3 regions of the Bradyrhizobium prioriisuperbiae genome follow, and region 2 is predicted to be linked to each of the others. Evidence: predicted binding sites of a transcription regulator. Region 2 holds the regulator's gene; each other region holds the start of a gene.

Region 1 (4,054 bases), 900 kb from region 2:
GCGACTGCCCGCCGCATGTTGCGTGATGTGTCGAGGCGTCTCCGCTCCCTCCGCCGTCATGCCCGCACTTGGTGCGGGCATCCACGCCTTATCGGCGGTGCTGCAAAGGAAGTCGTGGATACCCGGCCCAAGGGCCGGGCATGACGGCTGAGAATGGTGAAGTGCCTGGGCCAACAACGAATGCATGTCGCTGAAAATGCGGACACGCAGCGGTTCTCACTGCGTCAACACCCTGCGCTTACGCCGCAGCGTCCTTCGATTCACTCTCCTCGCGCAACCTCGCCAATGCATCTCGCGCAGCATCACGATGATCCGGGAGGATGTGACTGGACACCAGCTGGATCGCGGTGGCGAGAATTGCCGCGTCGTCGGTGAAGCCGAGCACCGGCATGATGTCCGGAATGAAATCGAACGGCATGATGAAATAGGCGAGCGCGCCGAGCAGCGCCACCTGCACATGGCGCGGCGTCTGCCGGTCGAAGGCGCAGTAATAGGCCGCAAGCAAATCCTCGGCGAACGGCAGTTGTGCTGTCACCGATTTGATCTTCGCCCAGAGATCTCGTCGAACGCGCGCGCGATCCTGAGCTGGCTGATCGGCCGGCTCGAAATCAGCTGTCTGTTCGGTTCCCATCGCAACGCTCCATCAAGTGAGATGAAGACGCCGGAACCGGAGTCCGCATCCATCGCCACCGCACACTTGGGGACCGCGTCCGTTCATCGCAAGATTGCAGCCGCGACTTCAGGACGCAGCACCGGCCGCCTTGTTCATGATTTTGGCCAGTTCGATGTCGCGTGTGGTGACGCCGCCCGCATCATGGGTCGTCAGCACCACCTCTACAGTCTTGTAGACATTGCGCCATTCCGGATGGTGATCGCGCTTCTCGGCCGCAAGCGCCACCCGGGTCATGAACCCGAATGCCTCGTTGAAATCCTTGAAAACGAAGGTCCTGGCGATGGCATCCCGCCCGTTCACCTGGGACCAGCCCGGAAGCTCCGCCAGCGCCGCCTGCCTCGCCTCGCCGGATATCACTTCAACCATCGAAACCTCCTGTCATCACATGAACTTGACCCCGTCCTGGCCAGTCTCACCCTAAACATAACGGGATCGAATTGCGGTGCCGCGATTGGCGGCTGGTAACCATGAACCGGTATCTGCCGATCGCAGGACCGGGGCATGCTCTTAAGCTCCTAAATTTGCTATAATTATATTCTCAATCGGACCGGTGCTGATGAACCTGAACCTCCAGCAGATGTTTTCACGGTCGCCTCCCCTGAGCGGCCCGGGAGAACCTGTGCCGGGACCAACGCCCGTCCGCGGCAAACGTGCCCCGAAGGGCGCCGGCATCTTCATGCCGCTGGCGGCGGCATTGGCCATCGTGCTGGTGGTGGTCGGCGCGATTTACATCGCCATGCGCCCGGTGACGCTGAAGATCGCCGTCGGGCCGCCCAACAGCGAAGACGTCAAGGTGATGCAGGCACTGGCCCACACCTTCTCCCGCGAGCGCGGTTATATCCGACTGAAAATCATTCCGACCGAAGGTGCGACCGCAAGTGCGGCGGCGTTGTCCAACAAGGTCGCTGATCTCGCTGTTATCCGCGGCGATCTCGACGTGCCAAAGGACGCTGCAAGTGTCGCGGTGCTGCGCAAGAATCTCGTGGTGCTGTGGGTTCCCTCCCCCGGCAAGGGCAAGAAAGTCAAAAACCCGATCAAGAAAATCCAGAATCTCGCGGGCCGCCGCGTCGGCGTGATCGGCAAAACAACGGCCAACATCAACCTGCTGAAAGTGATCCTTCGTCAGTACGGCGTCGATCCTGCCAAGGTCGAGGTCGTGCAGTTCTCGACCAACGAAGTGGCCGAAGCCACGCGCACGCAGAAGGTCGACGCGTTCCTGGCCGCCGGCCCGCTGAACAGCAAGATCACAGCGGACGCGCTCGCGGCCTCGCAGAAAGATGGCGGCGAGCCGACCTTCCTCGCCATCGACGCAGCTGATGCGATCGCGCAGAACTTCCCGGCCTATGACGCGGCGGAAATCCCCGCCGGTGTCCTCGGCGGCGTGCCGCCGCGCCCCGAGGAAGAGGTGAAGACCATCAGCTTCTCGCACCACATCGTGGCACGGAAATCGCTGTCGGAAGCCACCATCGGCATGCTGACGCGGCAGATTTTCGCGCAGCGCCAGAACGCTGCCGCCGAAGCGCCGTCGGCGTCCAAGATCGAAACCCCCGACACCGACAAGGACGCCGACATCCCGGCACATCCGGGCGCGGCCGCCTATGTCGACGGCGAGGAAAAGACCTTCCTCGATCGCTACAGCGATTTCATCTGGTGGGGCATCATGGGCCTCTCCGCCATGGGTTCGCTGGGCGCCTGGTTCGCGGGCTATCTGAAGCGCGACGAACGCCAGAACAACACCACGTTACGAGACCGGTTGCTGGAGATGCTGTCGCAGGTTCGTCAGGCCAGCACCCACCAAGAACTGGACGGGATGCAGGCCGAGGCCGACACCATCCTGCGAAATACGCTGCGCTGCTACGAAGATGGCGCGATCGACGACGGCCCTTTGACTGCGTTCAACATCGCGCTAGAGCAGTTCCACACCGCAGTCGCCGACCGCCGTAGCGTGCTGATGGCGACGCCACCGCGCCCGACAGTGCAGTTGCGCGCTTAATACGCGCTGAGATGCCGCACCGTAATTTCAGTGCAGCGTCATCAAACTTTCATGGATCCGTTTTCGCGCTGTAAGCGTGGCTACCCATGGTTTGGAACACTTCCAAAGATGGAGCTTCCTTCATGCCGATTCGCCAGGGCCCGATTTCCCGCCGCCGTTTCCTGACCACCGCTGCAGCCACCGGCGCGATGACGTCCCTCGGTGGCATCGCCATGCCCTATCTGAGCCGCGCCGCGGACCGGCCGCAGGTCACCCACGGCGTGCAGGCGGGCGACGTGTCGCTCGACTCCGGCGTGGTCTGGGCTCGCGCCGATCGTCCCGCGCAACTGATGGTCGAAGTTGCGACCACCGAATCATTCAAGGACGCCCGCGCGCTGCCGCCGATCAATGCGCTGCCCGAAAGCGACTTCACGGCGAAGATGCTGATCGAGAACCTGCCGTCGGACCAGACCATCTTCTATCGCGCGCGCTTTCGCGATCTGTCGCACATCGACATCGTCGGCGAGCCGGTGGTCGGCCGTTTCCGCACCGCGCCGGGAAGCCGCCGCGACGTCAGCTTCGTCTGGGGCGGCGACGTTGCAGGCCAGGGCTGGGGCATCAATCCGGACGATGGCGGCATGAGCATCTTCTCCGCCATGCGCAAACACAATCCGGATCTCTTCATCCACTCCGGCGACACAATCTATGCCGACGGCGTGATCCCCGCCGAGGTGAAGCTGCCCGACGGCAAGATCTGGAAGAACATCACCATCCCGGAAAAAGCCAAGGTCGCGGAAACGCTCGCCGAATACCGCGCCGCGCACAAATACAATTTGCTCGACGACAATTTGCGCGCATTCAATGCCGAGGTGCCGATCTTCGTGCAGTGGGACGACCACGAGGTGACCAACAACTGGTCGCTGTCGAAACAACTGCCCGCCACCTACAAGGAGCGCGACATCACGCTCTTGGCTGCGCGCGCCGCACGCGCCTTTCACGAGATGTATCCGATGCGCGAAAGCATCGTGGAGCCGGGCCGCGTCTACCGCACCATCAATTACGGCCCGCACCTCGACGTGTTCATGCTGGACGAGCGCAGCTATCGCGGCCCGAACGGCGACAATCTGCAGACGACTTATGGCCCCGACGCGTACTTCATCGGCGCCGATCAGCTGGCCTGGCTGAAGCGCGAACTGCTGGCCTCGCGCGCCACCTGGAAAGTGATCGCCTCCGACATGCCGATCGGCATCGTCGTTTATGACGACGCGACCAACAGCAAGGGATCGGAAGCCATCGCCCAGGGCGACGGCCCGGCACGCGGCCGCGAACTCGAAATCGCCGATCTCCTGCGTTTCATCAAGACCGCCGGCATCCGCAACACGGTGTGGCTGACCGCCGACGTGCATTAT
Region 2 (4,054 bases):
TTTCACCACGCAAGGCGGCCACCAGATCGCCGCTCGGGATCACGGCCTTGACGCCGATCAGCAGTCCTTCGCCGCGAACTTCACTCAGAACGCTCGGATAGCGGTCCACCACCGAGGCGAGCTTTTGCTTCAACAGCAGCGACATGCGCTTGACGTGGTCGAAGAAGCCCGGCGCCTGCATCACGTCGAGCACCGCGCCCGCCGCGGCAATCGCCAGCGGATTGCCGCCGAAGGTCGAGCCGTGGGTGCCCGCGGTCATGCCGGCGGCAGCCTTGGCAGTCGCGAGACAGGCACCGATCGGAAAGCCACCGCCCAGCGCCTTGGCCAGCCCCATCACGTCCGGTGTCACGCCGGTCCATTGATAGGCAAACAGTTCGCCGGTGCGACCCATGCCGGTCTGCACCTCGTCGAACGCGAGCAGCAGATCGTGCTCGTCACAAAGCTGCCGCAGGGCCTTGAAGAACGATTGCGGCGCCGAGCGCACGCCGCCCTCGCCCTGCACGGCCTCGATCAGGATGCCGGCGGTGTTCGGGCCGATCGCCTTCTTCGCCGCCTCGATGTCGCCATGGGGAACCTGGTCGAACCCTTCGACGCGGGGACCGAACCCTTCGAGATATTTTTCCTGGCCGCCGGCGGCCAGTGTCGCCAGCGTCCGGCCATGGAACGCGCCTTCGAACGTGATGATCCGGTAACGCTCCGGCTTGCCCTTCGCCGCCTGATATTTGCGGGTGACCTTGATGACCGCTTCCATCGCCTCCGCGCCGGAATTGGCGAAGAAGACGACGTCGGCAAAACTCGCCTCGCAGAGGCGCGCGGCAACCTTCTCGCCGTCCGGGCTCTTGAACAGGTTCGACATGTGCCACAGCTTTGTCGCCTGCTCCTGCAGGGCGGCGACAAGATGCGGGTGCGCATGTCCCAGCGCGTTGACCGCAACGCCACTGGTGAAGTCGAGGTAGCGCTCGCCGTCGGTGCCGTGGAGCCAGACGCCCTCACCGCGCTCGAACGCGAGATCCGCCCGTGCGAACACCGGCATGAGATGGGACGACGTGTTGGTGCTCATGGCAACTCTGCTTGCAAACCTGATTGAACTTTCGGGCGGGCCCTGTCGACAGACCACGATGTGACTCCAAACACTCAGGATTTGGATCGGACACCGCGAGATCGGACGATCGATGGACCTACCCCGGAAACAAAACGTGCCGCCTCGTCGGGCAGCACGCGGCAGTTATTCTATTGGCGCGTCCAATACTGTCAACCTGGCTGTCAACACGGCAATGGTACTGAAAAGCCGCAGAAAAAGCCGTTTATCAAATTTCTATTGCAGAACATGTGGACTTGTGATGCCCGACTCTTGCGCGTGAGTCACGGCATATTGTAGCTTCGGGATGGTCGGATACGACATCTCGTGCGGCAGATCTGATCCTTAACGGTCTCGGTAACAGCGTAGACGCCCGGTTGCGACAGGCGCATCCGGCGAGGGCTAAGGGATTCTGCCGGCAGGGATTTTTGAGACACAGACGTCGCCGACGGCCTCGCGGTCGAAAGGCGCGACACGAAGGGAATGGTGCGATGACGGTAATGGGTTGGACCGACGATCGCGTAGAACAGTTGAAAAAACTCTGGGAGGCGGGTCTTTCGGCCAGCCAGATCGCCGCGGAACTCGGCAATATCACCCGGAATGCGGTGATCGGAAAGGTCCACAGGCTCGGCCTGTCGGGCCGCGCCAAGAGTCCGTCCTCGGCTGCCCCGCGTCAGCGCAAGGCGCGGCCGGCCCAGCATATGATGCGGATCGCGCGGCCGATGTCGCGCGGCAATACCGCGCTTGCGCATGCGTTCGAGGTGGAGGCCGAGCCGGATCCGGTGGCCTACGACAACGTGGTTCCGATGAGCCAGCGGCTGTCGCTGCTGGAACTGACGGAAGCGACCTGCCACTGGCCGGTGGGCGATCCCGGCAGCAGTGATTTCTTTTTCTGCGGCGGCAAGGCGCTGGGCGGCCTGCCCTATTGCGCGCATCACTCGCGTGTCGCGTATCAGCCGGCGAGCGATCGCCGCCGTGACCGCCGTCCGTCGGGCAAGTAGTTCGGCAAGTCGCCGCACGCAGCGGCGGATACCTGGAGAAACAAAAAAAACGCCTCATCATCGATGAGGCGTTTTTTGTTTGAGCTGGCGAAGACCTGCGTCAGTCGACTTTGGCGAAGCGGTCGTCGAGTGCATAACCCGCGCCGCGTACGGTGCGGATCGGATCCTGGTCGCGGCCGAAGTTCAAGAGCTTGCGCAGCCGACCGATGTGCACGTCGACGGTTCGCTCGTCGATATAGATATCGCGGCCCCAGACGCCGTCGAGCAACTGCTCGCGGCTGAAGACACGTCCCGGATGCTCCAGGAAAAACTCGAGCAGGCGATACTCGGTCGGACCGAGATCGATCGGCTGGCCGGAGCGGGCGACACGACGCTTGTCGCGATCGAGTTCGATATCGCCGTAGGTCAGCACCGTGGCCAGACGCTCGGGACTCGCGCGGCGCAGCAGGCCCTTCACCCGTGCCAGAAGCTCCGGAACCGAGAACGGCTTGACAATGTAGTCGTCGGCGCCGGTCGCAAGCCCCCTCACCCGTTCGCTTTCCTCGCCGCGCGCGGTCAGCATGATGATCGGCAGTTGCTTGGTCTCGGGACGGGTGCGCAGCCGGCGGCAGAGCTCGATGCCGGACAGACCCGGCAGCATCCAATCCAGCACGATCAGATCGGGAATTCGCTCCTTCAGCCGGGTATCGGCTTCGTCGCCGCGGGCGACTGTCTCAACGTCGTAACCTTCGGCATCGAGATTGTAACGCAGCAGCGTGGTCAACGCTTCTTCGTCTTCGACAACCAGAATGCGGGCGCCCATGTCTTTTCCTTAGTTCAGTTGCCGGAGGCGGTGGCGAATGCAGTCATATCGCCCTTCGGGCGCTGATCCTGCATCTGCTGGCCTTCGACCATATAAAACACCGTTTCGGCGATGTTGGTGGCGTGATCGCCCATCCGCTCGATGTTCTTCGCGCAGAACATCAAATGGATGCAGAAGCTGATGTTGCGGGGATCTTCCATCATGTAGGTGAGCAGTTCGCGAAACAGCGACGTGCAGATCGCGTCGACCTCTTCGTCGCCCTTCCAGACCGCCATCGCAGCCGGCAGATCGTGGGCGGCGTAGGCGTCCAGCACCGACTTGATCTGCGACTGCACCAGGTTGGCCATGTGCTCGAGGCCGCGGATCAGCTTCAGCGGATGGAAATCATTGTCCAGCGCGCTGACACGCTTGCCGATGTTCTTGGCGAGGTCGCCGATCCGCTCGAGATCGGTGGTCACGCGCATCGCGCCGACGATCTCGCGCAAGTCCACGGCCATCGGCTGACGCCGGGCGATGGTGAGAACGGCACGCTCCTCGATGCCGCGCTGCAGCTTGTCGAGCTCGGCATCGGCCGCGACGACCCGCTGGCCCAGCGCAATATCGCGGCGGATCAACGCATCGACCGACTCGACGATCTGCCGCTCGGCGAGGCCGCCCATTTCGGCGACCAGCCGGGTCAGTTCCTGCAAGTCCTGGTCGAAGGCTTTGGCTGTATGTTCGAAGGCCATCATGTTCTCCCGCGCCTATCGCGCCTCAGCCGAACCGGCCGGTGATGTAGTCCTGTGTCCGGCGGTCCGACGGGGTGGTGAAAATCTTGGTCGTCGGACCGAATTCGATCAACTCGCCCAGATACATGAAGGCCGTGAAATCGGAGACACGCGCCGCCTGCTGCATGTTGTGGGTCACGATCACGATCGTATAATCGTCCTTCAGTTCGTCGATCAGTTCCTCGATCTTGGCGGTCGAGATCGGGTCAAGCGCCGAGCATGGCTCGTCGAACAGGATCACCTCCGGCCGCACCGCGACGGTGCGCGCGATGCAGAGCCGCTGCTGCTGGCCGCCCGAGAGGCTGAGGCCGTTATCGTTCAGCTTGTTCTTGACCTCGTCCCACAGCGCCGCCCGGCGCAGGGACTGCTCGACCCGGTTGTCGAGTTCGCTCTTCGACAGCTTTTC
Region 3 (4,054 bases), 1.5 Mb from region 2:
GTCGATCTCGTCAGCAGCCTGTTCGGCCGCTCGGGAAGCGAGCAGCTCTCGATGGTTCAGGCGCTTGGTGATGGGCTGGATGCCAGAGCCGGCCGTACCTGATGATGGCTGACGATCCGGAATCGCGCCTGCGGATCGTCCTGGCGGAACACTGCCACCCGATCTATCGTGAGCGCCGGATGATCAAGTGCGCCAAACCGGTCGCGCAGCATAACCACGATGCCGTCGCGTCGCTCGGGGGGAATCCGGCCGCTGAGTGTCATGTGAAAACGAAAATCGTCGAGGACGTAAGGGTATCCCCAGCGATCCAATTGATCGACCTGCCGCGGCGTCAGCTTGTCCGGATTGCGCCGCGCGCGATCCGCTGATGTCAGCGGCGCGCGAAAACGGTCGAAGCTTTCGACGCAGTCCTGGGCGAGCCGGCTCAAGGCGGCTGAGGGCTCATCTGGCACGATGGCGATGAAGTCGCCGATGGGGCGCACCACCGGCTGGATCACCGGCAACTGGCGGGGCGAGCTGCAGAAATCTTCGCAAGCTGCGATCAGGTCGGTCTCGCTGTTGCCCGGGGCCAGCGCGAACGGTGCCTTCAGGGTGGCGTGAAAGCCGTACTTGCGCGGATCGCTGGTCAGGCCGTGCCAATCAGGCACGGTCTCCACGAGGCCATTAGGGAAAGGCCTGACATCACCGCTGAAGGCGTCGTAGCCGAGGATGTCAGCGCCGAAGTGATAGAGGTCGCTGTTGGGCGCCGGCACAAAATAGATCGCGTATCGGGGGAAACTCGTCATGTCTCTTAGAATAGAGCGGCGTCAGGCAGCCGCAACCGTCTTGCGCGCCACGGCGCCCAATCGGGTCAGCCGATCGGCCTCTGTCAGGTGAACGACGCGTCCCGCGGCGACGACGGCAACGATGCGCGGCCGCAGCGGGACGCGATCATCGACCAGGATGAGGTCGGCGCGTTGTCCTGGTGCAAGCCGGCCGCGATCGGTTAGACCGGCCGCGGTCGCCGGGGCTGACGAGACCAGCGCCCAGGCTTGTGGCAGCGGCAGGATGCCGTCGGCGGCGAGTCGGAAAGCGGCCAGCAGCGGTGCGGGATAATAATAGTCCGATGCCAGCACCGAGCAGAGCCCCTTGGCGATCATGTCGGACGCCTTGGTCCAGCCGGTGTGGCTGCCGCCGCGCACCACGTTGGGTGCGCCGAACACGATGAAGTCGCCGCCGTCGGCGGCGTCGCGCGCGGTCTCCTCGTTGACCGGGAATTCGGCGATGGTGACGCCCTTGGCGCGGAATGCCTGCCGCTGGGCCGGGCTTTCATCGTCATGCGACAGCATGCGCACGCCATTGGCGCGGGCCACCGCGGCGAGACGGGAAATGGATGCAGGCACCTCGTCGGCGCGGGCCAGCACATCGGCGACCAGTCGGTCGAAGGCCTCGTTGGACAGGCCGGTGCGCTCCACGGTCTTGGCGCGCTTCTGCGGCCGATCCAGGCTGGCGACGATGGAGCTCATATGGTCGTTGAAGGCGAGCAGATCGATGCGGCCCGCTGCCAGCCATTGCTCGATGGTCGGTTCGGCATCGAGGTTGTAGGCCTCCTGACGCAAATGAAAGCGCGTGTCGGCCGCGAGCCTTGGGCGTAGCGCCTCGATGGTGTCGAGCAGCCGCTCCGCATTGCTGCCGCTGCGCAGCCCCGGCTCCCATGACCAGGTGGTGGCGTGGAATACGGTGGTGATTCCGTTGGCGATGGCCTGGCGGTCGCTGTCGACCAGCGCCACATCGATCGGGAAGTCCACACCCGGGCGGGGCATCATCTGCCGTTCGAAGGCGTCGCCATGGATGTCGACGATGCCCGGCAGCACCAGCAATCCGCTGGCGTCAAGGCCGAGAGCTGCCGTGCCCGCGTCCAGTGCGGCGATGTCGCGGACCGCCGTCTGCAGGCTGGTTTCACGGATGTCGTTCTGGACAAGGGCGCGGCCGCCATGAATCAAAAGATCAGTCACGATTGCGTCCGTCTTTGGTTGCGAGGCGGCGTGCCGCTGCCTCTGGTTCATATTTGTCGAGAAAGTCTTCGATGGCGAGATGGCGAAAATCCGGCAACGCGACGCGCAGGGTCTCATGATCCCAATCCCACCAGGCGAGCTCGATGAGGCGCTCGGCAACCGCTTCCGGAAAGCGGAGCCGGATCGGGCGGGCCGGATTGCCGGCGACGATGGTATAGGCCGGGACATCCTTGGTGACGACGGCGCCGGCCGCGATCACGGCCCCGGTGCCGATGTTGCGGCCCGGCAGCACGATCGCGCCATGGCCGATCCAGACGTCGTGGCCGATGTTAATGTGATGGCCGCGCCGCCATGCGAAGAAGGCGTCGTCGTCGCTCTCACCGGGGAAATAGCTGCCGGAGCGATAAGTAAAGTGGGCCTGCGTCACCCGCTGCATCGGATGATTGCCCGGATTGATCCGGGTCATCGCCGCAATCGAGCAGAATTTACCAATCGTTGTATATGTGATCTGGCTGTCATTCACGACGTAGGAGTAGTCGCCCATGGTGACTTCGTGAAGGACGCTGCGCGCCCCGACCTCGCAGTACGCCCCGAGCTGCGTGTCCTGAAGTTTGGCTGAGGAATCAACGAGAGGTGTAACCGAGAGTGCCTTGCCGGCCATGATATCGTCCGCGCCAGAGCGGATGCGCGTGCATCCGGACCGCGACGTCGTCTATCGTTTTGATGACGAGATCATGACGTGCGCGTGACGTTTGCGGTCTTCTCCCCGCGTTTCTTGGCGCGACCATCGCGCGCACATCGCCGAAACTGTCACACAACTGTAGAATCCCGGCGCTAGCGGTGGTGCAACGCGAAATGATGAAGTGGAGCATCGCATGCTGGTGGTGGATGGTTTGACGTGCCGTTTCGGCGCAAAGACCGCCGTGGACAATGCGTCTTTCTCCATCGCGCCGGGAAGCTTTATCGGCGTTATCGGCCGTTCCGGCGCCGGCAAATCGACCCTGTTGCGCATGATCAATCGCCTCGCGGAGCCAACTGCGGGGCGAATTCTATTTGAAGGCGTCGATGTGACGGCGCTGCAGGGACGTGATCTGCGCAAATGGCGCTCCCGCTCCGCGATGATCTTCCAGCAATTCAATCTGGCCGGACGTCTCGACGTGCTGACCAACGTGCTGATGGGGCGGCTGTCGGACATTCCGTCCTGGCGCTCGCTGCTGCAGCTGTGGCCCGACGAAGACAAGGCGATTGCCTTGTCGGCGCTCGAGCAGTTCGATATCGCTTCGCTTGCCGCGCAGCGCGCGGATCAGCTCTCCGGCGGACAACAGCAGCGCGTGGCGATTGCCCGGGCGCTGGTCCAGCAGCCGGACATCATTCTGGCCGACGAGCCGATCGCCTCGCTCGATCCGCGCAACACCCGGATCGTGATGGACGCGCTGCTGCGCATCAACAAGCACTTCGGCATCACCGTGATGTGCAACCTTCATTCGCTCGATCTGGCGCGTAGCTATTGCGACCGCCTGATCGGCATGTCGGCGGGACGGGTCGTGTTCGACGGCGCGCCTGCGGCCCTGACCGACCAGATCGCGCGTGAACTGTACGATCTTGAGGCCGACGAAGTGATGGACACCGCGCCCTCGGATATGCCCGCGGGCGTCGTCATCCCGGTCCCGGCACTCGGGACGGTCGCCGCGGCGTAAGTGCCGCCCTTTTTGTAAGCCTGTCCCGTTCGCGGGCCCGGCACTGAACTGTTGACCACCAAAAAATCAGGAGACACCATGATCACCCGTCGTATCGTTCTGGCCGGCGCTGCTGCGCTGGCTTTTGTCGCTTCCCCCGCGCTGGCGCAGGACTGGAAGGCAAAATATCCCGAACTGACCTTTGCCGTGGTGCCGGCGGAGAATGCCTCCGGCGTGACCGAGCGCTGGACCCCGTTCGTTAGCTATCTGGCGAAAGAGCTGGGCGTGAAGGTCACGCTGCGCATCGCCAACGACTACGCCGCCGTGATCGAAGGGCAGCGCTCCGGCAACATCCAGATCGCGAGCTATGGCTCCGCCTCGTTC

Evidence for each region. The regulator PhoB, encoded in region 2, activates phosphate uptake and scavenging genes when phosphate is short. The targets are predictions, from matches to a motif close to TGTCATNNANCTGTCAT.
Region 1: the regulator PhoB is predicted to act here: its motif matches at 2,703-2,719, upstream of RS897_RS11220 (alkaline phosphatase D family protein).
Region 3: the regulator PhoB is predicted to act here: its motif matches at 2,718-2,734, upstream of phnC (phosphonate ABC transporter ATP-binding protein).

Annotation. Positions count from the first base shown of each region.
Region 1 covers NZ_CP135921.1:2,389,903-2,393,956, reverse strand. The annotation lists gene RS897_RS11235 (YkvA family protein) at 239-631, opposite strand; gene RS897_RS11230 (4a-hydroxytetrahydrobiopterin dehydratase) at 740-1,039, opposite strand; gene RS897_RS11225 (TAXI family TRAP transporter solute-binding subunit) at 1,230-2,666, shown strand; gene RS897_RS11220 (alkaline phosphatase D family protein) at 2,789-4,054, shown strand, end outside.
Region 2 covers NZ_CP135921.1:1,490,783-1,494,836, forward strand. The annotation lists gene RS897_RS06975 (aspartate aminotransferase family protein) at 1-1,060, opposite strand, end outside; gene RS897_RS06980 (GcrA family cell cycle regulator) at 1,570-2,079, shown strand; gene phoB (phosphate regulon transcriptional regulator PhoB) at 2,180-2,881, opposite strand; gene phoU (phosphate signaling complex protein PhoU) at 2,896-3,609, opposite strand; gene pstB (phosphate ABC transporter ATP-binding protein PstB) at 3,635-4,054, opposite strand, start outside.
Region 3 covers NZ_CP135921.1:3,025,738-3,029,791, forward strand. The annotation lists gene rocF (arginase) at 1-102, shown strand, start outside; gene RS897_RS14195 (DUF1045 domain-containing protein) at 57-785, opposite strand; gene RS897_RS14200 (alpha-D-ribose 1-methylphosphonate 5-triphosphate diphosphatase) at 807-1,994, opposite strand; gene RS897_RS14205 (LbetaH domain-containing protein) at 1,987-2,655, opposite strand; gene phnC (phosphonate ABC transporter ATP-binding protein) at 2,870-3,691, shown strand; gene phnD (phosphonate ABC transporter substrate-binding protein) at 3,770-4,054, shown strand, end outside.